DNA from 3 places in the Denitratisoma sp. agr-D3 genome. Region 3 is predicted to be linked to each of the others. Evidence: riboswitches for the same ligand, from Rfam matches in the RefSeq annotation. Region 3 holds a riboswitch; each other region holds the start of a gene.
What was found. Region 3 has a riboswitch for cobalamin ahead of ACYQ2U_RS06175 (nicotinate-nucleotide--dimethylbenzimidazole phosphoribosyltransferase). Riboswitches for the same ligand answer to the same signal wherever they lie in the genome.

Region 1 (7,783 bases), 200 kb from region 3:
GGATAGGACATTCTTGCTGGCAATGTTCCAGACTTCATTGCTGAAGTCGTTCCGGGCGTTGAAGCTGCCGCTGCCGATGGCGCTGTCGGAAAATACCTGACCGTGGTTGGCCATCCACTGGGCACTGAGCTCGTGGCCCTGGGTCGGAGTGAACACCAGATTGCCGTGGAAACCCATCTGACGGAAGGGGTCCTTGTCCGCATCCAGTTTGGGGCCGTTGCGCAGGGCGGAGATGCCGTCGGTACGGAAGTCGTTACCCGATAGGGAGAAACGCCAGCGTTCGTCGCCGCCATGGATGCCCAGGCTGCGCTTGAGGGTGCCGTTGCTACCCGCGCCCAGATAGGCATCGCCACCCAGACCGGCTTGGGCCCGGCGGGTGATGATCTGAATCACACCGCCAATGGCGTCCGCACCGTACAGGGCGCTGGCTGGGCCGCGCAGAATTTCGATTCTTTCCACGTCCGCCAGGGGCAGGTAGCGCAGGGGGGAGCCGGTAATATCGATGGAGTTGATGGGCATGCCGTCGAGCAGGATTTTGATCTGATCGGAACGGGCACCCCGGACGAAGAGCTGGGCGCTGGTGCCGATGCCCCCGTTCTGCATCATCTGGATGCCGGGCTGACGGGCGAGCAGGTCGATGACACTGTCTCCGCCCGCCATTTCGACGACCTGCCGGTCGATGACGGTGACGTCCGACAGCACTTCATCGGCACGGGCCGCCTGGCGGGTGGCGGTGACGACAACTTCGTTCAGGGTGCCCGCCCAACCGGGCATGGAGAAGGGTAATAGCAGAGAAAGGGCGAGCGGGCGCAGGGTGGTGAGTTGGTTTTTCATGGCATTTGGTGCAAGGTGATCGATTTTCTACGGGGCGGTAGGCAAGTAGTGGCTCAATGGGGAACGTAGCGGAAGCCGAGGAACAAGGAACGACCGGCGACGCCGTAGTCGTTGAAGGGACTGGCGCTGGAGCGGACGGCGACATACTGGGCATCTAGTGCATTGTCCAATCGGGCCTGCAAGGTCCAGTCACGTTCAAGGCGGTAATTGGCCGTTAGGTTGAGTAAGGCGTAACCGCCCAAGGTCTGGCTGTTGGCATTGTTGATGAATCGGTTACCCACAGCTTGTATCTGTGCGCCCAGGTCGTAGGTGTCGCCGAGATAACGAACGTCAAGATTGGCCGAACGGGCGGCACGGCGTTGCAACGTGCGACCGGTGCTGTCGTCCCTGGCACTGAGGAAATCAACACCCGTTTTCCATTGCCAGGATGTCAAGCGTTGCCCGTATTGGAAACTGGCACCCTTTAAAGTGGCGCTGCCCAAGTTGGCATTGGTACTGACACAAGGGAAGGGTGAGCACGACTGGAAGTCGATCAGGTTCGTCACATTGTTTCGATACAGGGTGGCAGCAGCCGTCGTCGTCCCTTGCTCATAGACAAGCCCCAACTCTTTGTTGCGTGATCGCTCTGGTTTGAGATTAGGGTTGCCCTGGAAGAAATTGACCATGTCCAGGGGCCAATAGAGGTCGTTGAAGGTAGGCGCATGGAAAGCGGTGCCGATGGAAGCACGCATCAGCCACGCATCGTTGAGTTGATAACCGTAGGCGGCTGTACCAGATCCGTGATTGCCGATACGGTCGATATCGTCACTGCGCAGACTGAACTGGACCGCATGAGCGCCGTAGCGGCCTTGGTAGCCCGTTACTAGAGAACGGGTGCTTTGATGACTGGCGGCGAAGGTTTGGGAGGACGCAACGTGGGTGTTTCGCCATTCCATGGCTGCCATGAAGGTACCGACGGTGGTGGAGAAGTCGTTCTGCCAGGTCATCTGATCCTGTTGCGTATTGAAATAAGCGCGGCTGATCGTGGTGGCAGAGGGATCGTATTGCCAGTTGATGGTCTTGTCCGCGCTGCTACCTAGGCGCAGGGAGGTTTTCCAGTGGTTGTTGACCCGGTGGTTGACGTAGCCTTGAAAGGATTGGAGTTCCTGGCGTTGCTTGCTATCGAAATTGGGGGTGCACAAGGTGAAACCGGTTGGGTCGCAACTCACGCTATCGAAATGCTTGTCTGCGGAAACGGACAGCAGCTTGGCACCGACCTCGGTCGTGCTGGTGATCTGATGGCTGAGGCTGGCGCTGACATTGTGGTTGGCGTAGCCATCCCGGTCGGCGTTGTACATGTCGTACATGCCCCCCTTGGCGGCCCGGATGTCGCTGAAGCCATCGGCGGTTTCCCAACCGGCGAGGAGATTGAAGCGCGTCTGATCGATTTTTCCGCCATAGCCGAGAGAACCTGTCCGTGTGCCATAGCGGCCGAAACCGAGGGCAGCGGAAGGCGCGGGCTTTTCTGCGGGATCGCGGGTGTAGATTTGAATGACGCCACCGATGGCGTCGGAGCCGTAGAGACTGCTCGCCGGTCCGCGCAGGATTTCGATACGCTCGATCTGTTCCACGGGGATGTGTTCGATCGCCGTTGTGCCTGTAGTTGCGGAAGAAAGCCGCTGGCCGTCTACCAATACCAGGGCATGGCTGCTGTTGCTGCCGCGGATGAACAGGCTGCCGCTGCTTCCGGGGCCACCATTGCGGCTGAACTGGATCCCCGGCAAGGAGGACAGCAATTCGGGCAGGGATTGGTGGCCGGCTCGCTGGATGTCCTCCCGTCCGACCACGGTAACGTCGCTCAGTAGTTCGTTGGCCCGGGTGGGTACTCGGGTGGCGATGACCACGGTGTCGGGTAGCACGTCTTCCGCTAGGGCAAGATGGGCGAAGGTGGAAAGCAAGGCCGTGGTCAATACGGACCTTTTGCAGGATAAACGCATGAAAGCTCCTTTTCCCGGCAGACGTCCCCGCTGCCGGTGGTTGGACAGGGAGTCGCTAACGAAGGGGTAACGGAGCAATTCGGGATGCGCCGGCCACTGCCCTCCCGCAGCGATTCCTACGAATGTCCGGGGCCGGTCTCCGGGCTCGGAAGTTTTGAACCATCGCCTTCCCAGGCATGTGCCCAGTGGCGTCTTGATGGTTCCGCACTTCCTTACCGTTGCGGGGGCAGCGCAGGTCTTTCACCTGCTTCCCGTTTCACCCAGGCCGAAGACAATCGGCATGGGCACCTCGAACAGGGGGCGGATTGTAGCAAACCCCTTCCTTGACCCCGCAGAGGATTTCCAACACACTTTCGGCATGAATACCGATCTTGAATCCCTGGAACAAAAAGTCGATCAGGTGCTGACCCTGTGCGGTCGCCTACAGGCACAGAACGCGGAATTGCGCGGGCGTGTGTCCGCCCTGGAGGCGGAAAAGCAGGCGCTGACTGACAAAATGGAGACCGCCCGGGAACGCCTGGCCGGACTGATGGACAAGCTCCCGGAGACTGAATGATGGCGGCAGGAAATTCCCTCGACATCCGCATTCAAGGCAAGGACTACCGTGTTTCCTGTCCTCCCGAGGAACGCGAGGCCCTGGAGTCCGCCGTAAAGCTGCTGGATGCCCGCATGGAGGAAGTGGCGGACAAGACCCGCAGCAGCGGTGAGAAGTTGGCGGTCATGGTCGCTTTGAATCTGGCCCATGAATTGTTGTCCGCGCAAGGCGGAACGCCCTTGCCTCGGCTTGACGAAGAGGTGCCCCGGCGTAGAATCAAAGCCATCGAAGCCAAGCTGGACGCGGTGCTCACGGACAAGGCCCAGGACGCCCTGTTCTGACCCCGGCGACCCAGCCGGCTTCCCCGGTTTCCCCTGCGGTGTACGCCAAGGCTGTAAGCTCCTTGAACCAATGTCTACGCGACAAGGTTGCCGACCCGAGAAGCCGCTGTTGTGATCGCCCCTTCGCCGGGCGAACCTGAAGCGGCAGGAACGCAGCCTCCCTGAACCCAGGTTCAGGATCGCGGCCTAGCGGCACAGGCGGGGGAATCCAATAAGGCCAGCGGCTTTATTGGATTCCCCCGCGACGCAGGTAGTCTTTCCCATCCCCCGATCCTCCTTCGACCAGCTCAGGACAGGCTTTTCAGGGGAGGGGGCGACTGACCAGAAGCGGTTCGCTTTTCTTGCCGCAGGATAAAAGCGCCGAGGCCCTCGGCGCTTTTTCGTTTATTGGGAGTTGTGATGACGCGTTACTGGTTGATGAAAAGCGAGCCCTCGGTGGTGGGTATTGACGACGTGCTGGCCATGCCCAATCAGACCGTGGACTGGTGGGGGGTGCGCAACTATCAGGCGCGCAATTTCATGCGCGACCAGATGGCGGTGGGGGACAAGGTGTTCTTCTACCATTCCTCCTGTCCCGAGCCGGGCATCGCCGGCTTGGCGGAAGTGGCGTGCAAGGCCTATCCCGACCGGACCCAGTTTGATCCGGCAAGTCCCTATTACGATCCCAAGTCCACACCGGAGACGCCGCGCTGGATGAATGTGGACGTGCGCATCACGCAAAAGACCCGGTTGATCGGCCTGGCCGAGTTGCGCGCCCATCCCCAGCTGGCCAATATGCGCATCCTGCAAAAGGGTAACCGCCTGTCCATCACGCCGGTGGACCCGGCGGAGTGGAAATTCATCACCGGGCAGTTGCTGAAGTGAATGCCTGGTGGTTGGCCTACGTCGCCGTGGGCGGCGTGTCCGGGTTTTTCGCCGGGCTGATGGGGGTCGGCGGCGGCGGCATCATCGTTCCCCTCTTGGCGATGATGTTCACCGCCCAGCAGTTTCCCGCCGAGCACATCATGCACATGGCCCTGGGGACCTCCCTCGCCACCATCGTGTTCACCTCCATTTCCAGTCTGCGCGCCCATCATCAGCACGGCGCCGTGCTGTGGCCGGTGGTGAAGGCCATCACCCCGGGGGTTGCCTTGGGCACCTTCCTCGGCGCCCAGGTGGTGGGCTTGGTGTCCACCCAATTTCTGGCGATCTTCTTCGTCCTCTTCATGGCCTACGTGTCGGTGCAGATGATCGTCAATGCCAAGCCCAAACCCAGTCGTGAACTGCCTGGTCCGGGCGGCATGTTCGCTGTGGGTTCGGGCATCGGTGGCGTGTCGGCCCTGGTGGCCATTGGTGGCGGTTCCCTGTCGGTGCCTTTCATGACCTGGTGCAATGTCCGCATGCACCACGCCATTGGCACCTCGGCCGCCATCGGCCTGCCCATCGCCCTGGCCGGGACCGTGGGTTATCTGGTCAGCGGCTACGGCATCGGCCATTTGCCGCCGGCCAGCCTGGGCTTCATCTATCTACCCGCCCTGGCGCTGATGGTGGCGGCCAGCGTGACCACGGCGCCCTTTGGCGCGCGCTTGGCCCATCGCTTGCCGGTGGCGGTATTGAAGCGAATTTTCGCCGCGGTGCTATTGCTGCTGTCAGCCAAGATGCTGCACAGCCTGTTCTAGGCGCGCCGGCTTTCCCAAACGAAGAGGGTGAGGCCCAGCAGAGCATTGAGCGCCATGCCAAGGGCCAGGTGGAAGGTGCTGTCCCACAACAGGGGCGCGCTGACACCGGCGGTGAAGCCCATGCCGAGGGTGACCAGGAAGCTTTGACAACTGGCGGCCATGCCCCGGCGCGTGGGGAACAGGTCCATGGCGATCAGTTGCAGGCTGGCAAAGGCCATGAACAAGCCGCTCGCATAAAGGGCCACGGGCAATACCACCCAGGGCAAGCCCGGTTGGCCGAAGGCATTGATGCCCAAATTGAACACTGATGCGCCGAGCATGACGACGATGCCGCGCCAGACCAGGGTCCGTACCGGCAGCCGACCGGCGAGTCGGCCGGCGACGACGTTGCCCGCCACCATGCCAGCGATGGCGGGGACAAACAGCCAGGCGAAGGATTGGGGTGACAGTTTCAGGTGCCCCATGATGAACACCGGCGAGGACATGACGTAGATCATCTGGCCACTCATGAACAGGGCGGTGGCCAGGCCCAGTTTGAGGAAGGCCGGCGTGCCCAGCACTTCCCGATAGCCGCGCCAGAGGGCCAGGGGGTGCAGGCTGTGGCGCTGCGCCGGTGGCAGGGTTTCCGGCAACCAGAGGGCGCAGGCCAGCAGCAAGAGCAGGGTATAGGCGGTGAGAAACACGAAGATGGCATGCCAGCCGAACCAGGCCAGCAGCCAGCCGCCGAGAATGGGGGCGATGACAGGGGCGGCGGCGAAGATGGTGGTGACCAGGGCCATCTGCTTGACGGCGGCGGCACCCTTGAATCGGTCCTGAATGATGGCCCGCCCGACCACGCCGCCGACGCCGCCAGCCAGACCCTGGAGGGCGCGACCCAGCCAGAGCATTTCGATGCGCAGGGCGAAGACGCAGAACAGGGAAGCCGCGGCATAAACCGCGAGACCCGCCAGCACCACCCGGCGTCGGCCCAGGGCGTCGGAAATGGCGCCGTGCCAGAGCATGAGGACGCAAAAGGTGAACAGGTAGGCGCTCATGGTCTGCTGCACCTGGACCGGCGTCGCGCCCAAATCGGCGGCGATGGCGGGGAAAGCGGGCAGATAGCTGTCCACCGAAAAGGGGCCGATGGCGGATAGGGCGGCGAGCAGGAAAGGCAGCAGGACGGGGTGCAACGCGGTTTTCTCAGTTTTCATGGAGGCCGCGTCGGTATTGGATCGCTTCCGCCACGTGGGGGGCGGCGAGGACGTCCTGTCCCGCCAGGTCGGCAATGGTGCGTGCCACCTTGAGGATGCGGTGATAGGCCCGGGCGGACAACTGTAGGCGCGTCATGGCCTGGCCCAGCAAGGTCTGGGCGTTTTCATCCAGAACGCAATGTTGTTCGATGGCGGCGGGCGATAGCTGGGCGTTGGCACAGTGCTGGCGGGCCAACTGCCGTTCCCGCGCCGCGCTGACCCGTGCCCGCACGGCGGCGGAGGGTTCGCCATCCCCGGGACGGCGCAACTCGGTCTCGGCCACGGCGGGCACGTCCACCATCAGGTCGATTCGATCCAGCAGCGGACCGGAAAGCTTGCCGCGATAGCGGGCCACCTGGTCCGGGGTGCAGCGGCACTTGCCGCTCGGATGGCCCAGATAACCGCAGGGACAGGGATTCATGGCCGCCAGCAATTGGAAGCGGGCAGGGAAGTCGGCCCGCCGGGCCACCCGGGAGACACAGATGGTGCCGGTTTCCAGGGGCTCGCGCAGGGCTTCCAGCACCCGCCGGTCGAATTCGGGAAGTTCATCGAGAAACAACACGCCGCCGTGGGCCAGGGAAATTTCTCCGGGGCGGGGCACGCTGCCGCCACCCACGAGGGCAGCGGCGGATGCCGAGTGGTGAGGTGCCCGGAAAGGACGCTGCCCCCATTGCTCGGGACGGAAATGGCCGGCCAGGGAATGTACGGCGGCGCTGGCGAAGGCTTCGTCCCGGTCCATGGCCGGTAGCAAGCCGGGGAAGCGGCTGGCCAGCATGGATTTTCCGGTGCCCGGCGGGCCGCTCATGAGCAGGGAATGGCCGCCCGCCGCGGCGACTTCCAGCGCCCGCTTGGCCTGGGCCTGGCCTTTCACCTCGGCCAAGTCAGGGTAGCTGGGCGCGCTGGTCGGACCGGCAGCCGTGGCCGGGGCGATGGCGTCCTGGCCGGCCAGATGGGCGCAGGCCGCCAACAGGCTGCGGGCCGGATAAATCGGGGTTTCCTCGGCCAGGGCGGCCTCGCTGGCGCTGTCGGCCGCCAGCATCAGGCTGCGCCCTGTTTGCCGGGCGGCCAGGGCCATGGCCAGGGCGCCCCGAATGGCGCGCAACTCCCCACTCAGGGATAGTTCCCCGGCGAATTCGTAATCATCGATTTTGCCGGCAACGACTTGGCCGGAGGCGATCAGGATGCCCAGGGCGATGGCTAGGTCGAAGTG
Region 2 (7,783 bases), 180 kb from region 3:
TCACATGGGTCTGCTGGAAGCCCAGGCCTTCTGGGCCCTGGGGGTCGAGCCCCAGTGGAGTACCGGCGGCCAGGTTACCGGCGTCAAGCTGGTGCCCCGGACGCAATTGGGGCGACCCCGGGTGGACGTGGTGCTGTCCGCCACCGGCCTGTATCGCGATCACTTTCCCAACGTGATGAAGTGGCTGGCAGCGGCGGCCAAATTGGCAGCGGAAGCCGACGAGGCCGACAACCCGGTGGCCGCCAATGCCAAGGCCATTGCCCGGCGTCTGGAGCAACGGGGCGTGGCGGCCGACGTGGCCAGACGCGCCGGTCAGACACGAATCTTCACCGCCGGCGAAGGTAGCTACGGGACCGGTCTCGACGATGCCACCCTGGCCACCGATACCTGGCAAGGCAAGCAGGAAGGGGATCGCAAACTGGCGGAGTTGTACCTGGCGAAGATGCAGTACGCTGTGGGGCCGGACGAGAAGGAATGGGGCAAGACCTTGCCGGGCGTCAATCTCTACGCCGAGCAACTGAGGGGCACGGAGGGCGCAGTGCTGTCGCGCACCTCCAATCTCTACGGCATGCTCACCACCGACGATCCCTTCCAGTACCTGGGCGGCATTTCCCTGGCGGTGCGCCACCTGGATGGCAAGGCGCCGGAACTCTACATTTCCAACCTGCGCGGCAATGGTTCTGGCCGGGTGGAAGGTGCCGCCCAATTCCTCGCCAAGGAAATGGCCACCCGCCAGTTCCATCCTGGCTACATCAAAGGCCTGATGGCCGAGGGTTATTCGGGCACCCTGGAAGTGCTCGACGCCACCAACAATTTCTGGGGCTGGACCGCCGTCGCGCGGGAGATCGTGCGCGACGACCAATGGCAGGAACTGGTGGACGTCTATGTGCGCGACAAACACAAGCTGGGTTTGAAGCAATGGTTCGAGCGGGAAAATCCCCACGCCCTGGCCCAGGTCATGGAGCGCATGCTGGAGGCCGCCCGCCAGGGCTACTGGCAGACCGATGCGGCGACCCTCGATGAACTCAAGCAACGCTATCGGGACCTGGCCAAGCGTTTCGACGTGAAAAGCGACAATACCCGCTTTGCCCAGTACGTCGGTTACGGCCTAGCCGCCCCGGTGGCGGCTGAGGCCGGGGCAAAGCCCGCGTCCCAGGCGAACGCCGAAGCCGCGGCGCCAACGACGGAGGTTCCGCCGCCCATTCAGGGCCTGCGCCTGGAGAAGGTTTCGCCCGCCGAGATGTCCCCGACCGACCTGGCCCAGTACGGCTTGCTCGCATTGCTGCTGCTGGCTTTTCTCGGCGGCGGCTGGCGACGGCGAAAAAACATTGCCATGGATTGGGGGCGATCATGAGCAAGGCATGGCTGTTGTTCTTCTTGCCGCTGCTGGCCTGGGGCCATCCCCTCGAGGGGCGGATCTGGGACGTCCGCAACCAGGTATTCATCACGCCCGAGGTCGCCTACGACCGGGCCGCGTCGAGCCGCTATGTACTGCTGGGCGAGTCCCACGACAGCACCGTACACCATCGCCTGCAAGGAGAGGCGCTGGCGGCGCTGGCCCAGCACAGCCGCCATCCTGCCTTGGCACTGGAGCAGTTTGACGGCGAGCACCAGGCCGCCTTGTCCGCTGCCCAGCAAAATGGCAGTCGTGATGCCGAAGTGTTGGCCGATGCCGGCCAGTTGAACCGTAAGGGCTGGCGTTGGCCCTTCTACCGGGACTTGATTGCCTTCGCGGCAGAACGGGGTTGGTCCCTGCGAGCCGCCAATTTGTCCAGGGCCACGGCGAAGGGCATCGTCATGGGAGAGGTGCAGCCGTCGTTGCCGGATTTCCCCGCCCCTGTATTGACGGCGTTGGAACAGGACATTGTCAAAGGCCACTGCGGCCAGCGACCGCCGCCGCCGATGTTGGCGGGGCTGGTGACCGCTCAGCGGGCGCGGGATGCACACATGGCCGCCAGTCTCGAAGCGGCGCCGGGCGATGGCGCGGTACTCATCGCCGGTGCCGGGCATGTGCGACGTGATCGCGCCGTGCCGCGCTATCTGCGGAACGGCGACGATGCCCTGGCCATCGCGTACCTGGAGGTCGTCGAGGGGCGCGACAAGCCCCAGGATTATGACGGCGCCACCTACGACTTGGTCTGGTTCACGGCAGCGACCGCTCGTGCCGATCCCTGCGCCAAGGTGCTGGGCGGCACTGTCGCCGGTAGCAAGGAGGGGCGATGAAAAAAACGATGGCGTTGTTGTCCTTCCTCCTGGACCTGGTCTCCGTGTGGGTTCATGGGGTGCTGTTCGCCCTTTGTCTGTTGTTCGGCATTTTCCTCGGCAATCCTTCCCTCGGCATCGTCGGCGCGATGGGGGTGTTCATCGTTCTGTTCGCCGGGTGGCTGACCCGGAGGTTGAAGCCCGTCGCAGAGGGGAGATCCTCAACCGACACATAAGCACCCCATTGCCGCAAGGGGAGTCCCTTCCCCGGAAATTTCACCTGTCTTGAAAGAAAGGAAGTTGTATGTCCCGTTATACCGGTCCCCGCCTCAAGGTGCTGCGCGCTTTAGGTACCGAATTGCCCGGCCTGACCCGCAAGGCGGTCGCCAACCGGCCCAATCCCCCTGGCCAGCACGGCGCCCACAAGGTGGCCGGGCGCAAGTCCGAGTTCGGTCAACAGTTGATCGAAAAACAGAAACTGCGGTTCAACTACGGTCTCAATGAAACCCAGTTGCGGCGCCTGGTGCTCCAGGCCCGCAAGGACCGGGGTGCCACGGGTGACAAATTGGTGGAGTTGCTGGAGCGTCGCCTGGACAACCTAGTGTTTCGCGCCGGCTTCGCGCCCACGATCCCGGCCGCGCGCCAACTGGTACGCCACGGCCACATCCAATTGAATGGGCGGCGGGTGAACATTCCCTCGGTGCGGGTCAATGTGGGCGACCGCTTCGGTCCCAACGAGAAGGGGCGCAAGCACGATCTGGTCAAGGCAAGCCTGGCGGACCCAGCTTTGATTCGCGCCGAGTGGATCGCCTACGACGAGACGACTAGCCTTGCCACTCTGGCCCATCTGCCGGACCGGGATTCCGCGCCCTTCCCCCTCGACCTGCAACGGGTGGTCGAGTTTTACGCCACCCGCATCTGAATTCGGAGTTTCGCCATGATGTCTCGTCTGCTGGAGCAGTCCATGTACGGGCTCTCGCAATTATTTCTGCTGCCGGTGCTGGTGCTGATCGTCGTCCTGTTTCTTTACGCCTTCTGGGTGCTGGGCGCTTTCGCCTTCGACGCCTGGCGCCGCCGTCGCGGCGGCGCCAGGCCCCTCGTCCAGGCCTACGCCGGCAATCCCCATCTGGACGGCGACGACCTGGATTTGCTGGCCCATCGCTTCCTTGAGGCGCCCCGCATCGCCAGCCGAGTGACGCCGATGATGGGACTGGTGGCCACGATGATCCCCATGGGGCCAGCCCTCAAGTCCCTGTCCGATGGCAATCTGGCCTCGGTATCGGAAAACCTTACCGTGGCCTTCTCCGCCGTGATCCTGGCCCTGATCGCCGCCAGCATCACCTACTGGGTGGTGAACGTGCGCCGCCGCTGGCTGGCGGAGGAAATCCTGGAAATCGAGAACCGCCGGAGTCCGACGTGAGTCGCGGCAAGCTCAAGCTGTTGCACGAACCGGAGAGTGAGGACCCGATCCTTTCGGTGGTGAACCTGATCGACATCTTCCTCGTCATCATCGCCGCCCTGCTCATCACCGTGGCGCAAAACCCGTTGCTCAATCCTTTCTCCAAACAGGACGTCACCGTCATCACTGATCCGGGCAAGCCTTCCATGGAAATGGTGGTGAAGAAGGGCGAGAAGATCGAGCACTACAAGGCCAGCGGCAACATCGGCCAGGGCGAGGGCGACAAGGCCGGTACGGCCTATCGCATGAAGGACGGCTCCATCGTCTATGTGCCGGAAGGCAAGGATTAGGCGCACCGGATACGTGAAATACATCGACTGTTAATCCACATTGAAAGGAAAGCACCATGGCAAGGATCGGCATTTTCTTCGGCACCAGCAGCGGCAGCACCCGCAAGGTCGCCAAGGCAATTCAAAAACGTTTCGGCGACGAGGTGATGGCGACGCCGGTGAACATCAACCGGGTTTCGGCGGAGGATGTCGCCGCCTACGATTGTCTGATCCTCGGCACGCCGACCCTGGGCGATGGCCAGTTGCCCGGCCAGTCGGCGGATTGCGAAGAAGAGAGCTGGGAAGAAGCCCTGGAGCGATTGGCCGATCTGGACCTGGGCGGGAAGACCGTGGCCCTGTTCGGCCTGGGCGACCAGAAGTCCTACGCCAACGAGTTCGTCAACGCCTTGGGCGAGTTGCACGACTTCGTGATCGATCGGGGTGCTCGGGTGGTGGGCTCCTGGCCTGTCGACGGTTACGCCTTCAAACATTCCGAGGCTGTGGTGGACGGCAAGTTCGTCGGCCTGGTGCTCGACCAGGACAACCAGGCCGAGCTGACCGAAGGCCGGCTCGACGTCTGGCTACGCCAGATCGCCCCGGATCTCGGCCTGCCCGTGTAACGGGATTGACCCGCCTTGCCCATAAAGGATGCGACCATGGATACACCCTCGCCAGATCAGCAGATCGCCCGCACCATCTACCTGTTGTCCCGGGCCGCCACCGTCGGCGTCTGCCGTGGGCGGATGCGCAACGTGATCCGCCAGTTGCACCAGATGACCGAGCTGCCCACCCTGCCTGCGGAAATCCGCGCCACTTGCCTCAAGGTGCTGGAGGATTGGCATGAGGCCCAGATGGAACACTTTCCGGAAACGGCGGAACCCGCATCGGCCCCCCGTCCTCACTGACGACGAAGTTCCTTACCTCCTAGGGCAACAGCAACCAACCGCTGTTGGGCCAAGGGGTCATCGGGCATTCGATGCGGCGGCAGATGCGCGGTACGGCCGGATGGCCGGATACGCAGACCACTTCGCGGATGCCGAGGGTCCGGCCATGGCTGAGGGCGGCGGCAAACAGGGCGCTCGCCAGGCCTTGGCCGCGATAGGGCGGCAACACGCTGGCCCCCAGTTCCGCCCGCTGCGCCCAGGGCACCAGGTGAAGGAGTCCGGCCAGAAGGGGGTCGCTACCGGGCGGGCGGTGGAGTACGCCGAACAGGCCATGACGGACGAAATCCATGGAATCCACATAGCGGCGGATGCCGGCGTCGTTGAGGGCGCTGCCGAAGCGGTCATAGCGGTCATCGCGATCCAGGCTGTGGAGATGGCGAGCGGCCGCGGCGCGGTCCGCTTCCGTCAGTTGCCGCAAGTGCAGGTGAAGGGGGTCGGGCTGGGTGGTGGTCGCTGGCCGTGAGTCGAGTAATTGAAAAGGCATGGTGGTTTCCGTGTTGACCGCCTGATGGATCGGCGACAGGGAAACGTCCGTCGGCCGGAGCCGTCGGGCTTGCACCATCGCCATCCGCACCCCGCAGACGGTTAAGTTGAACACGCCCTCAGCAAGAGGGCTCCAGGCAGCAGGCCGGTCTCCGGGCTCGGAAGTTTTGAACCATCGCCTTCCCAGGCATGTGCCCAGTGGCGTCTTGATGGTTCCGCACTTCCTTACCGTTGCGGGGGCAGCGCAGGCTTCTCACCTGCTTCCCGTTTCACCTCCTTTCTTTGGCAAGAAGAGGAGGCACCTGCTGTGTCTTACGTCAAATCAAAAAATCTTTATCAGAAGGTAACGCGCAAACCCAGGCGCAGGGTGCGTGGCTCCAACGGATGAATCAGGCGACCGTCGATGCCGTTGCCGCCATTGCAGCCGCCGCCTTCCAGCCGGGTACAGGAGCCACCCCAGTACTCGATATCGTTGGCCTTGCGATCGAACAGGTTGAGGATGTCGAGGGACAGCCTCATCTGCGGATCAAGGCGGTAGCCCAGTTTGAGATTGGTGAGCCAGAAGGCGGTGGATTTTTGTGTTCCGGTTTCTTCCAGATCATAGGCACCGATGTAGCGCAGACGAATACCGCCGGACCAGCGTCCCTGTTCTCCCCAACGATCCCAACTGGCGGCGAGGGAGGCGGCCAGGGGAATCGCGTTGGGCACGTGGTTGCCGCCATTGATCGGGGCATTGAAACGGGCCTGGGAGATGGCTAGGTCCGCATCAATCACCAATCCCTCGCGCGGGCTCAGATAATTGGCCCATTCCAGGCCATGACGGCGGGAACTGCCACGGGGTTCGGTGATGCCTGCATCGCCAATGAAGACCAGTTCCGAGGCCAGGTCCATTTGCCATAGGGACAGGCTGCTGTGCCAACCGGGCAGGGGCGTGGTACGAAGGCCGAGTTCACTACCCGTGGATTTAACGATCAAGGGGACCAACGCAATGCTGTTGCCGGTGGCAGGATCGACCCGGCTGGTGGCGCCGCGGGCGTCGTTGCTATGGAAGCCGCGGCCCCAATTGGCATAGAGCTCGGTATGGGCAAAGGGGCCGATCACCAAGCCGAGCTTGGGGCTGGTTTGGCTGGCCGAGGCATTGCCACCATTGCTCATGTTGAAAGTGCCGCCGGTGGCGGTGACTTCGGCATCGATACGGTCATAACGCAGACCGACACTGCTGCGTAGCCAGGGTTGCCACTGGGTCTTGGCTTCGCTGTAAAAAGTCGTGGCGGTTTGCCGTACCCGGTCTTCCCGCACCGTGGTGGTTCTGCCTCGATCCACCGTGTTGTAGAGACCCAGGGTGCCGATATTGTCGTGGCGTAACTGGCTGCCCAGCGCCAGCTCGGTGTCGCGCAAGTCGGGGCCGAAGAAAAAGCGGCCTTCCAGTTGCCCGCCCAGTATCGTGCGCTGGTCGGCCTGCTCGTGTTGGTCGCCCTGGGCGCCACTGATGTAGCCGGAAGCACTGCTGAACAGATTGAGGCCGTAGTCGACCAGCCAGAGATTGCCGCGCCAGGCCGATGTGTCGCCAGTGCTGGCCCATTCCGCCGAGAGGCTGTTGCGATGGGTGATGCCGCCATCGTTGGCCACCAGCGTACCGTAACGACCGATCTCGCCCGAGAGAATGGCCCGCTCCGGCACGTGCTCGCTGGCAACCCAAGTGGAGTGGTAGGCCATCGCGGCGAGGGAGAAACCGTTGCTGGCGGTGCCGGAAGAAAGGCGCAGGACGCCGTTGGCCTTGTGCAGGTTTTCCGGCTGATCCCAGGGACCGTTGTTGCCCGCCAGTTCGGCCGCTCCCAGCCATTGCAGGCCGTTATGTTCTCGGCTGCCGGCAACCAGGGCCCGCCGGTACTGATGTTGCCCCACCGAAACATCGGCAAAGGGGGCGGCGAGACTGCGTTGATAGTCGATGCGGGCGGAACCGGTGGAGCTGAAGTCGCCATCATCCACCGCATAGACGCTCTTCCGATAACGAAGGCTGCCCACCAGTTCGGGAATCAGAAAGTTGAGGTCCATATAGCCCTGGCCGTGGGCGTGGCTGACCATGTTCACCGGCATCCCCATCACCGAGGTGGCGAAGTCGCTGCCGTGATCGAGATTGAATCCGCGTAGAAAATATTGATTGGCCTTGCCGTCGCCGGAGTGCTGGGTCACGGTCAGACCGGGCACCGACTCCATCACCTCCGCAGGTCGCAGCAAGGGCCGGTTTGCCAGTTGCTTGGCGGTGACCGTGCCTTCCGTGGCCGAGTCGGCGAGACCGACCATGTCCTGTCCCGAGGCTGTGACGGTGATTTCCTGCAAAGTGGGAATCCCGGCGGCCTTGGCTAGCAGGGGCAGGCTCAGCAGGGAGAGCAAAGCAATACGGCCCGGCCGGGAATGATGGGCGC
Region 3 (7,783 bases):
AGTCCGGCGGACGGGGTTTCCATGCGCGCCTTGTTGGCCAGCTCCACCAGGCCCAGTTGCACCGCGTCGATGGATAGGGGCGCTTCGCACAGGTCGTAAAAGTGACGCAGGGCCGCCGCGGCGTGGCGGGCGTTGGCCGTGTCGCCGCTGACCCGGCAGACTTCGCCACGGCGGGCGATGGCCACGTCGTAGGCGGTTTCGATCTGGCGCAGGTTTTCGTCCAGGGGACCACACAGGTTGGCCAGCCGGGCGTTGTCCACCGGGCGGAAGGCCACCTCAATGGGGCGCGGGTGGCGGACGGGTTTGGCGGTGTCGCTCAAGGTGCGGGCTGGGACGGGAAAGTGGAAAGGGCAAGGGGCCGATTGTAGCCGCTCAGTCCTTGATCACCAGTTCGCCGCGCAGGCTGTGGGGCAGGGCTTCGGTGATGCGCACCTGGACGAACTGGTTGATCAGCCGCTCGCCGCCGGCGCCGGCGGGGAAGTTCACCACCCGGTTGTTGTCGGTGCGGGCGGCCAATTCCGTTTCGTCCTTCTTCGCCCGACCCGTCACCAGCACCCGCTGCACCGTGCCCACCATGGCCTTGGAAATTTCCATGGCCTGTTCCTCGATGCGCTTTTGCAGGCGGGCGAGGCGAGCGCTCTTCACTTCGGCAGGCGTGTCGTCGGCCATCTCCGCCGCCGGGGTGCCGGGACGGGGGCTGTAGATGAAGGAGAAGCTGGTGTCGAAGCCCACCTCGTCGATGAGCTTCATGGTCTTTTCAAAGTCCTCGTCGGTCTCGCCGGGGAAGCCGACGATGAAGTCCGACGAGAGGGACAAATCCGGCCGCGCCGCGCGCAGCTTGCGGATCACCGACTTGTATTCCAGCGTGGTGTAGCCCCGCTTCATGGCCGCCAGCACCCGGTCGGAACCGGCCTGCACGGGCAGGTGCAAATGGGACACCAGCTTGGGCACCTTGGCAAAGGTGTCGATGATGCGCTGGGTCATCTCCCGAGGGTGGGAGGTGGTGTAGCGGATGCGCTCGATGCCGGGCATCTCGGCGATGGTCTCGATCAGGAAGGCCAGGTCGGCGGCGCCTTCCTCGTCCCCCAGCTTGCCCCGATAGGCATTCACGTTCTGGCCCAGCAGGGTCACTTCCTTGACGCCCTGTTGGCTCAGGTTGGCGATCTCCGCCAGGATGTCTTCCATGGGTCGGGAGACTTCCTCGCCTCGGGTGTAGGGCACGATGCAGAAGGTGCAGAACTTGGAGCAGCCTTCCATGATGGAAACGAAGGCGGTAGCGCCTTCCACCTTGGCGTTGGGCAGGGCGTCGAATTTTTCGATCTCGGGGAAGGACACGTCCACCTGGGCCTTGCCCGTCTCGCGCCGGGCGCCGATCAACTGGGGCAGGCGGTGCAGGGTCTGGGGGCCGAACACCACGTCCACATAGGGCGCCCGCTCCACGATGGCCGCGCCTTCCTGGCTGGCCACGCAACCGCCCACGCCGATGACGAGGTTGGGGTTCTTCTGCTTCAAGTGCTTGACCCGCCCCAGGTCGTGGAACACCTTCTCCTGGGCCTTTTCCCGCACCGAGCAGGTGTTGAACAGGATGATGTCCGCCTCTTCCACGTTGTCGGTCTTCACCGCATCCTCGCCCTGGGCAAGGATGTCGGCCATCTTGTCGGAATCGTATTCGTTCATCTGGCAACCGAAGGTGCGGATGAAGACTTTCTTGGTCATGGGAGTGCTGCCACTGCGGGAGGGGAAGGGGCTGAATTATAAGGGGGTTGGCTATAATCCCGGCCGCGATTGGTGAGGGGGTTCCGCAAGGGAAAACCCTCATGGGAACACGGTGAAATTCCGTGGCGGGCCCGCCGCTGTAACCGGGGACGACGCTTGCACGATGCCACTGGGCCCTGCCCGGGAAGGCGCAGGCGAAGGACGATCCGGGAGCCAGAAGACCGACCTTTCGTTGTTCCTCCACCCGCCGTGACGGTGGACCGCCCTGGACCCGCGGCCTCGCCCCACGGTTGTAACCGGAGACGAATCGGTGCATTCCTTCAAGATCAAGGCCGTTGATCGCGGCCTCGGCGTCGACCTGCAACGCAAGATCGACCAAAAAACCAAACCCCTCGGCGCCCTCGGCCAACTAGAAACCCTGGCCCTGCAACTGGGCCTGATCCAGGGCACGCTGAGCCCCCAGTTGTCCAAGCCCCACATCCTCGTCTGCGCCGGTGACCACGGTGCGGCTAAGGCCGGCGTGTCCGCTTATCCCCAGGACGTGACCTGGCAGATGGTGGAAAACTTTCTCGCCGGCGGCGCGGCCATCAATGCCTTCTCCCGCCAGCATGGCCTGGGCCTGGTGGTGGCCGATGCCGGCGTGGCCCACGATTTCGGCCGGCGCGAGGGCCTGGTGGATGCCAAGATCGCCTACGGTACGGCCAACTATCTCGAAACTGCCGCCATGACGGTCGAACAGTGCGACGCCGCCCTGGCCAAGGGCGCCGCCATTGCCCGCGACCTGGCCGCCCAAGGCTGCAACGTGCTCGGCTTCGGTGAAATGGGCATCGGCAACACGGCCTCGGCGTCCTTGCTGACCCATTGCCTGACGGCGCTGCCCCTGTCCGCCGTGGTCGGGCGCGGTACCGGCCTTGACGATGCCGGCGTGGTGCGCAAGCGCGCCCTGTTGGAGCAGGCCTTGCTGGCCTGGCCGGAACGGCCCCAAATCAGCCACCTCCCCGGTGAGGGAGAGGACGGGAGGGGGCGGAGGTCCTGTGCCCAGGTGGGCGAGCATGCTTTGAGTGTGCTTGCCCGCTTTGGCGGCTTTGAAATTGCCATGTTGGCCGGCGCCATGTTGGCCGGGGCGGAGGCCGGCATGGTGTTGTTGATCGACGGCTTCATCGTCACCAGCGCCCTGTTGGCGGCCATCGCCCTGGTTCCCGAGGTGCGCGACTACTGCGTCTTTTCCCATTGTTCCGACGAGTCCGGCCACCGTCTGCAACTCGACCACCTTGGCGCCAAACCCTTGCTGCAACTGGGTTTACGCCTGGGTGAGGGGACCGGCGCGGCCTTGGCCTGGCCTCTGTTGGCCTCCGCCAGCGGCTTTTTGCGGGACATGGCCAGCTTCGAAGCCGCCGGCGTGAGCGAGAAATCCGCCTGATCGGCGGGTTTTTTCCATTGTCCTAGCCCCAGGCACCGATACAATGTGGCCCTTTCCACTTTCGGATCAAGGATTAAGCCTATGAGCCAGTTCGGCCACTTTGCGCATCTCGACGTGTTGTTGGCGGAGCCATCCGCCATGCAGGCCCGGGTCATCGCCCATGCCTGCCAGGAGTTGGGCATCCTGCGTCTGCGCACGGTGGACGGCGGCAAGGCGGCCCTGACGGCCATGGCCGAGGTCAAGCCCGACGTGGTGATCAGCGCCCTGTATCTGCCCGACATGTCCGGCACCGAGCTGATCCAGACCATGCGCGACCAGCCGGAGCTGGAGAACGTGGCCTTCATCCTCGTCTCCAGTGAAACCCGGCCCCAGGCCCTGGATCCGGTGCGCCAGTCCGGGGTCTGCGGCATCCTGCCCAAGCCCTTTACCCCCGAGCAATTGCGCAAGGCCCTGTTGTCCACCGTGGAGTTCCTCACCGAGGACCAGTCCGCCGTGGGCGACTTCGAACCCGAGACCCTGCGCGTGCTGCTGGTGGACGACAGTCCCAACGCCCGCAAATTCATGCGCCGGGTGCTGGAGAACCTGGGGGTGGAGCATTTCGTCGAGGCCGAGAACGGCCGGCAGGCCGCCGCCATCCTGGGCGAAACCATGGTGGATTTGGTGGTGACCGACTACAACATGCCGGAGATGGACGGCCGCGAATTGGTGGACTTCATCCGCAACCAGAGCTGGCAACGTTCGGTGCCGGTGTTGATGGTGACCAGCGAAACCAACAACGGCCGTCTGGCGGCGGTGGAGGAGGCCGGCGTGTCCGGCATTTGCGACAAGCCCTTCGAGCCCGGCGTGGTGCGGCGTTTGTTGGGGAAGATCCTGAACGATCGCTGAGCCGATGGTCGTGGGGGAGTTGCGGGTTTTTCTCAGCGCCATCGGATTCTTCACCCGATTGCCGGTGCCCGCCTGGGTGGGCCATTCCGCCGCCGGCCTTGACCAGGCGGTGCGCTATCTGCCGCTGGTGGGTGTCCTGGTGGGTCTGGCCGGCGCCGCGGCCACCGAACTGGCCGCCCTGTTGCTGCCGCTGAATCTGGCGGTGCTGCTGGGCATGGCGGCCACGGCCTGGCTTACCGGCGCCCTGCACGAGGACGGTTTCGCCGACGCCTGCGACGGTTTCGGCGGCGGCTGGGACAAGGACCGTGTACTCGCCATCATGAAGGATTCCCGCCTGGGCAGTTATGGCGCCATTGGCTTGGTGTTGCTGCTGTTGGGGAAGTACCAGGCCCTGCTGGCCATCGACGACGAGCTTGAGCTGTTTGCCGGCGCCTTTGACGAGGGTTGGTCCACCCTGCCCTTTGCCCTGGTGGCCGGCCACGGGGTGTCGCGCCTGGCGGCTCTGGCAGTGATGGCCCGCCTCGACTACGCCCGGGAAGGGGAGGCCAAGGCCGCCGCCCTAGCCCATCGCCCCGGTCCGGTCAGCTTGGCGTGGGGGGCGGTCTGCGGTCTCGCGCCCTGCCTGTTCCTGCCCCGTTATTCCGTGGCCTTCGCCCTGTTGTTGGTGGCCGCCACCACGGTGCTGGCGCTGCGCTATTTCCGCCGCCGCATCGGCGGCTATACCGGGGACTGCCTGGGCGCCGTGCAACAGGGAACGGAACTGCTGTTCTACCTGGGCCTGCTGTGCAGCTTTACCTGGTAAGACATCCCCGGCCCCAGGTGGCGGAAGGGGTTTGCTACGGTAGGAGCGACCTGCCCCTGGACCCGGCGGCGGGTTCCGCTGCGGCCCTCGCCATTCTGGTTCAGCAGCTGCGCGCGCGGGTCCCTTCCCATGTCGCCTGTTACGCCAGTCCCCTGCAACGTTGCCGGGTGTTGGCCGAGGCGCTCCATCCCCGGCCCCGTTTCGACGCCCGCTTGCAGGAAATGGATTTCGGCGCCTGGGAGATGCGGGCTTGGGAGGCCATTCCCCGCGCCGCCCTGGATGACTGGGCGGCGGAGCCCCTGGATTTCGCCCCTCCCGGCGGCGAATCGGTGGCGCGAATGCGGGGGCGGGTACTGGCTTTTTTGCGGGAACAAAGAGAAGCGGAGGCGCTGCTGCTGGTGACCCACGGCGGCGTGATGAAAATCCTGGCGGGCATGGCGGCCGACGAACCGGTGGAAACCTGGTTGGGTCGCCGCTTTGCCTACGGCGAGCTGCTGTCCCTGACCCTGGACCCGGAGCGGCTCGGCGGCGATGGCGATGGGCTCTGGCAAAATGCCGGCCATGACTGAATCCTTTTCTCCGGATCGACTGCGCCGCGCCCTGGTGATCAAGTTGCGCCACCATGGCGACGTGCTGCTCACTTCGCCGGTGATCTCGGTACTCAAGGCCCAGGCCCCCCAGTGCGAGATCGACGCCTTGATCTACGCCGACACCGCGCCCATGCTGGAGGGCCATCCCGACCTGGCCCGGCTGCACGTAGTTGACCGGCGTTGGAAAAAGCAGGGTCTGCTGGCTCAGGCCCGAGCCGAGTTGGCCCTGCTGGGCGCCCTGCGCGAGCGCCGCTACGACTTGATCATCCACCTCACCGAACACCGTCGCGGCGCCTGGTTGACCCGCCTGCTGAGGCCCCGCTGGAGCGTGGCGCCGCGCCTACGGCAGCGGGGAAATTTCTGGCGCGACAGCTTTACCCACTTCATCAGCTACCCCAACCATGCCCTGCGCCACACGGTGGAAAAGAACCTGGACGGCCTGCGTCGGCTCGGCATTCATCCCGCGCCCGAGGCACGTCGCCTGACCCTGGTGCCTGGCGCCGAGGCCGAGCAGCGGATAGAGGGCTTGCTGATCCGTCATGAGCTGACGGCGGGCAACTTCATCCATATCCACCCCGGTTCCCGTTGGCTGTTCAAGTGCTGGCCGCCGGAACGCATGGCGGACCTGATCGACCAGCTGCACTTCAGCGGTCATCCCATCGTGCTTACTGGCGCGCCGGAAGCCAACGAACAGGCCATGATCGAACAGATCAAGGGACGCGTGCACGTACCGGTGGTGGATCTGTCGGGCCAGTTGAGTCTCAAGGAACTGGCGGCCCTGACCCGGCGCGCCAAGCTGTTCGTCGGCGTGGATTCGGCGCCCATGCACATCGCCGCGGCCATGGAGACCCCGGTGGTGGTGCTGTTCGGACCCTCCGGCGACAAGGAATGGGGGCCCTGGATGACTCGCCACCGCATCGTCACCAGCCATCACAGCTGCCGTCCCTGTGGCCGCGATGGCTGCGGCGGCGGCAAGGTCAGTGATTGCCTAGTCACTCTGCCGGTGGAGCGGGTGGTGGTGGCTTGCCACGAACTGTTGATGGGATCGGCGTGAGCGCACAGGGCACTCAGAGCACTCAGCGGCCATGAAGCTCGCCATCGTTCGTCAGAAATACACCCCCTTCGGCGGTGCCGAGCGCTTTGTCGAACGGGCCTTGACGGCCCTGGTCGAGCGGGGTCTGGATGTCACCATCATCACCCGCCAGTGGCGCGGGGAACGGCAGGCGGGGCGGCAGGTGCGTCTCTGCAATCCCTTCCACCTCGGTCGATTGTGGCGGGACGCGGGATTTTCCCGGGCCGTGCGGCAGATCGTCGCGAGCGGGGAATTCGACCTGGTGCAGAGCCACGAGCGGATTCCCGGTTGCCACATCTATCGCGCTGGCGACGGGGTGCATGCCACGTGGCTGGAATTGCGGGCAAGAACCCAGTCGCCTCTGGCGGCCCTGTTCACCCGCTGGCACCCCTGGCACCGCTATGTGCTGCGGGCCGAAGCACGCATGTTCCGCCACCCCGATCTGCGGGCGGTGATCTGCAATTCGCGCATGGTGAAGGACGACATCGTCCGCCGCTTCGGCGTGGCGGAGGACAAGCTGCACGTGATCCACAACGGGGTAGACCTGGCGTATTTCCACCCGGGTCTGCGCGCCGAGCATCGGGAACGGACCCTTGCCGAACTGGGCATTCCCGCCCAGGCCAAGGTGGTGCTGTTTGTCGGTTCCGGTTTCGAGCGCAAGGGCCTTTTCCCCTTGTTGCACGCCGTGGCTGGCCTGGCCGATGTGCATCTGCTGGTGGTGGGCAAGGACCGCAAGCTGGCCCAGGCCCGGCAGTTGGCCGCTACCCTGGGGCTGGCTGGGCGTAGCCATTTTCTCGGTGCCCGCACCGACGTGCGGCCCTATTACGGCGCCGCCGACGTTTTCGCCCTGCCCACCCTGTACGATCCTTTTCCCAACGCCGTGCTGGAAGCCCTGGCTTGCGGTCTGTCGGTGCTCACCTCGCCGGGTAGCGGGGCGACGGAACTGGTGGACGCCGCCTGCGGCCGGGTGGCGGATGCCCTGGACAGCGGGCAGCAAGGGCGTGCCCTGGCGGATTTGCTGGCCCTGGCGTCGGATAGCGCGACCCAGGCGGCCCGGCAACGGGCGGAAACCTGTAGCGCCGAGGACATGGCCGCGCAGTTGTTGTCCCTCTATTCCCGTCTGGTTTAGGGCGTAAACGACGGGCGGGGGAGGGTGGCCCCGATATAATGGCCTCCCTTCGTTGTTTCCCCCGTCATGGCGACACCTTCTTCCTCTTCCGACCACCGTCGTTCCGCAGAACTCTATCGCCGCCTGCTCGGCTACGTGCGCCCCTATTGGCGGACCTTCGTCTTCGCCT

Region 1: another riboswitch for cobalamin. It lies ahead of ACYQ2U_RS05260 (TonB-dependent receptor domain-containing protein); the one in region 3 lies ahead of ACYQ2U_RS06175 (nicotinate-nucleotide--dimethylbenzimidazole phosphoribosyltransferase).
Region 2: another riboswitch for cobalamin. It lies ahead of ACYQ2U_RS05315 (GNAT family N-acetyltransferase); the one in region 3 lies ahead of ACYQ2U_RS06175 (nicotinate-nucleotide--dimethylbenzimidazole phosphoribosyltransferase).

The regions. Positions count from the first base shown of each region.
Region 1 is NZ_BAAGIA010000002.1:47,658-55,440, reverse strand. Features, by position in the region: gene ACYQ2U_RS05265 (TonB-dependent receptor domain-containing protein) at 1-834, opposite strand, end outside; gene ACYQ2U_RS05260 (TonB-dependent receptor domain-containing protein) at 888-2,810, opposite strand; cobalamin riboswitch at 2,924-3,117, opposite strand; gene zapB (cell division protein ZapB) at 3,169-3,366, shown strand; gene ACYQ2U_RS05250 (cell division protein ZapA) at 3,363-3,686, shown strand; RNA gene ssrS (6S RNA) at 3,714-3,895, shown strand; gene ACYQ2U_RS05240 (EVE domain-containing protein) at 4,086-4,550, shown strand; gene ACYQ2U_RS05235 (sulfite exporter TauE/SafE family protein) at 4,517-5,344, shown strand; gene ACYQ2U_RS05230 (multidrug effflux MFS transporter) at 5,341-6,534, opposite strand; gene ACYQ2U_RS05225 (YifB family Mg chelatase-like AAA ATPase) at 6,524-7,783, opposite strand, start outside.
Region 2 is NZ_BAAGIA010000002.1:67,113-74,895, reverse strand. Features, by position in the region: gene cobN (cobaltochelatase subunit CobN) at 1-1,354, shown strand, start outside; gene ACYQ2U_RS05350 (ChaN family lipoprotein) at 1,351-2,223, shown strand; gene ACYQ2U_RS05345 (hypothetical protein) at 2,220-2,438, shown strand; gene rpsD (30S ribosomal protein S4) at 2,507-3,124, shown strand; gene ACYQ2U_RS05335 (MotA/TolQ/ExbB proton channel family protein) at 3,140-3,622, shown strand; gene ACYQ2U_RS05330 (DUF2149 domain-containing protein) at 3,619-3,951, shown strand; gene ACYQ2U_RS05325 (flavodoxin) at 4,008-4,550, shown strand; gene ACYQ2U_RS05320 (hypothetical protein) at 4,587-4,835, shown strand; gene ACYQ2U_RS05315 (GNAT family N-acetyltransferase) at 4,855-5,358, opposite strand; cobalamin riboswitch at 5,484-5,678, opposite strand; gene ACYQ2U_RS05310 (TonB-dependent receptor) at 5,694-7,783, opposite strand, start outside.
Region 3 is NZ_BAAGIA010000002.1:247,211-254,993, forward strand. Features, by position in the region: gene ACYQ2U_RS06165 (PhoH family protein) at 1-320, opposite strand, end outside; gene miaB (tRNA (N6-isopentenyl adenosine(37)-C2)-methylthiotransferase MiaB) at 373-1,716, opposite strand; cobalamin riboswitch at 1,770-1,960, shown strand; gene ACYQ2U_RS06175 (nicotinate-nucleotide--dimethylbenzimidazole phosphoribosyltransferase) at 2,027-3,136, shown strand; gene ACYQ2U_RS06180 (response regulator) at 3,218-4,021, shown strand; gene ACYQ2U_RS06185 (adenosylcobinamide-GDP ribazoletransferase) at 4,026-4,823, shown strand; gene ACYQ2U_RS06190 (histidine phosphatase family protein) at 4,805-5,392, shown strand; gene rfaQ (putative lipopolysaccharide heptosyltransferase III) at 5,385-6,467, shown strand; gene ACYQ2U_RS06200 (glycosyltransferase family 4 protein) at 6,499-7,614, shown strand; gene msbA (lipid A export permease/ATP-binding protein MsbA) at 7,681-7,783, shown strand, end outside.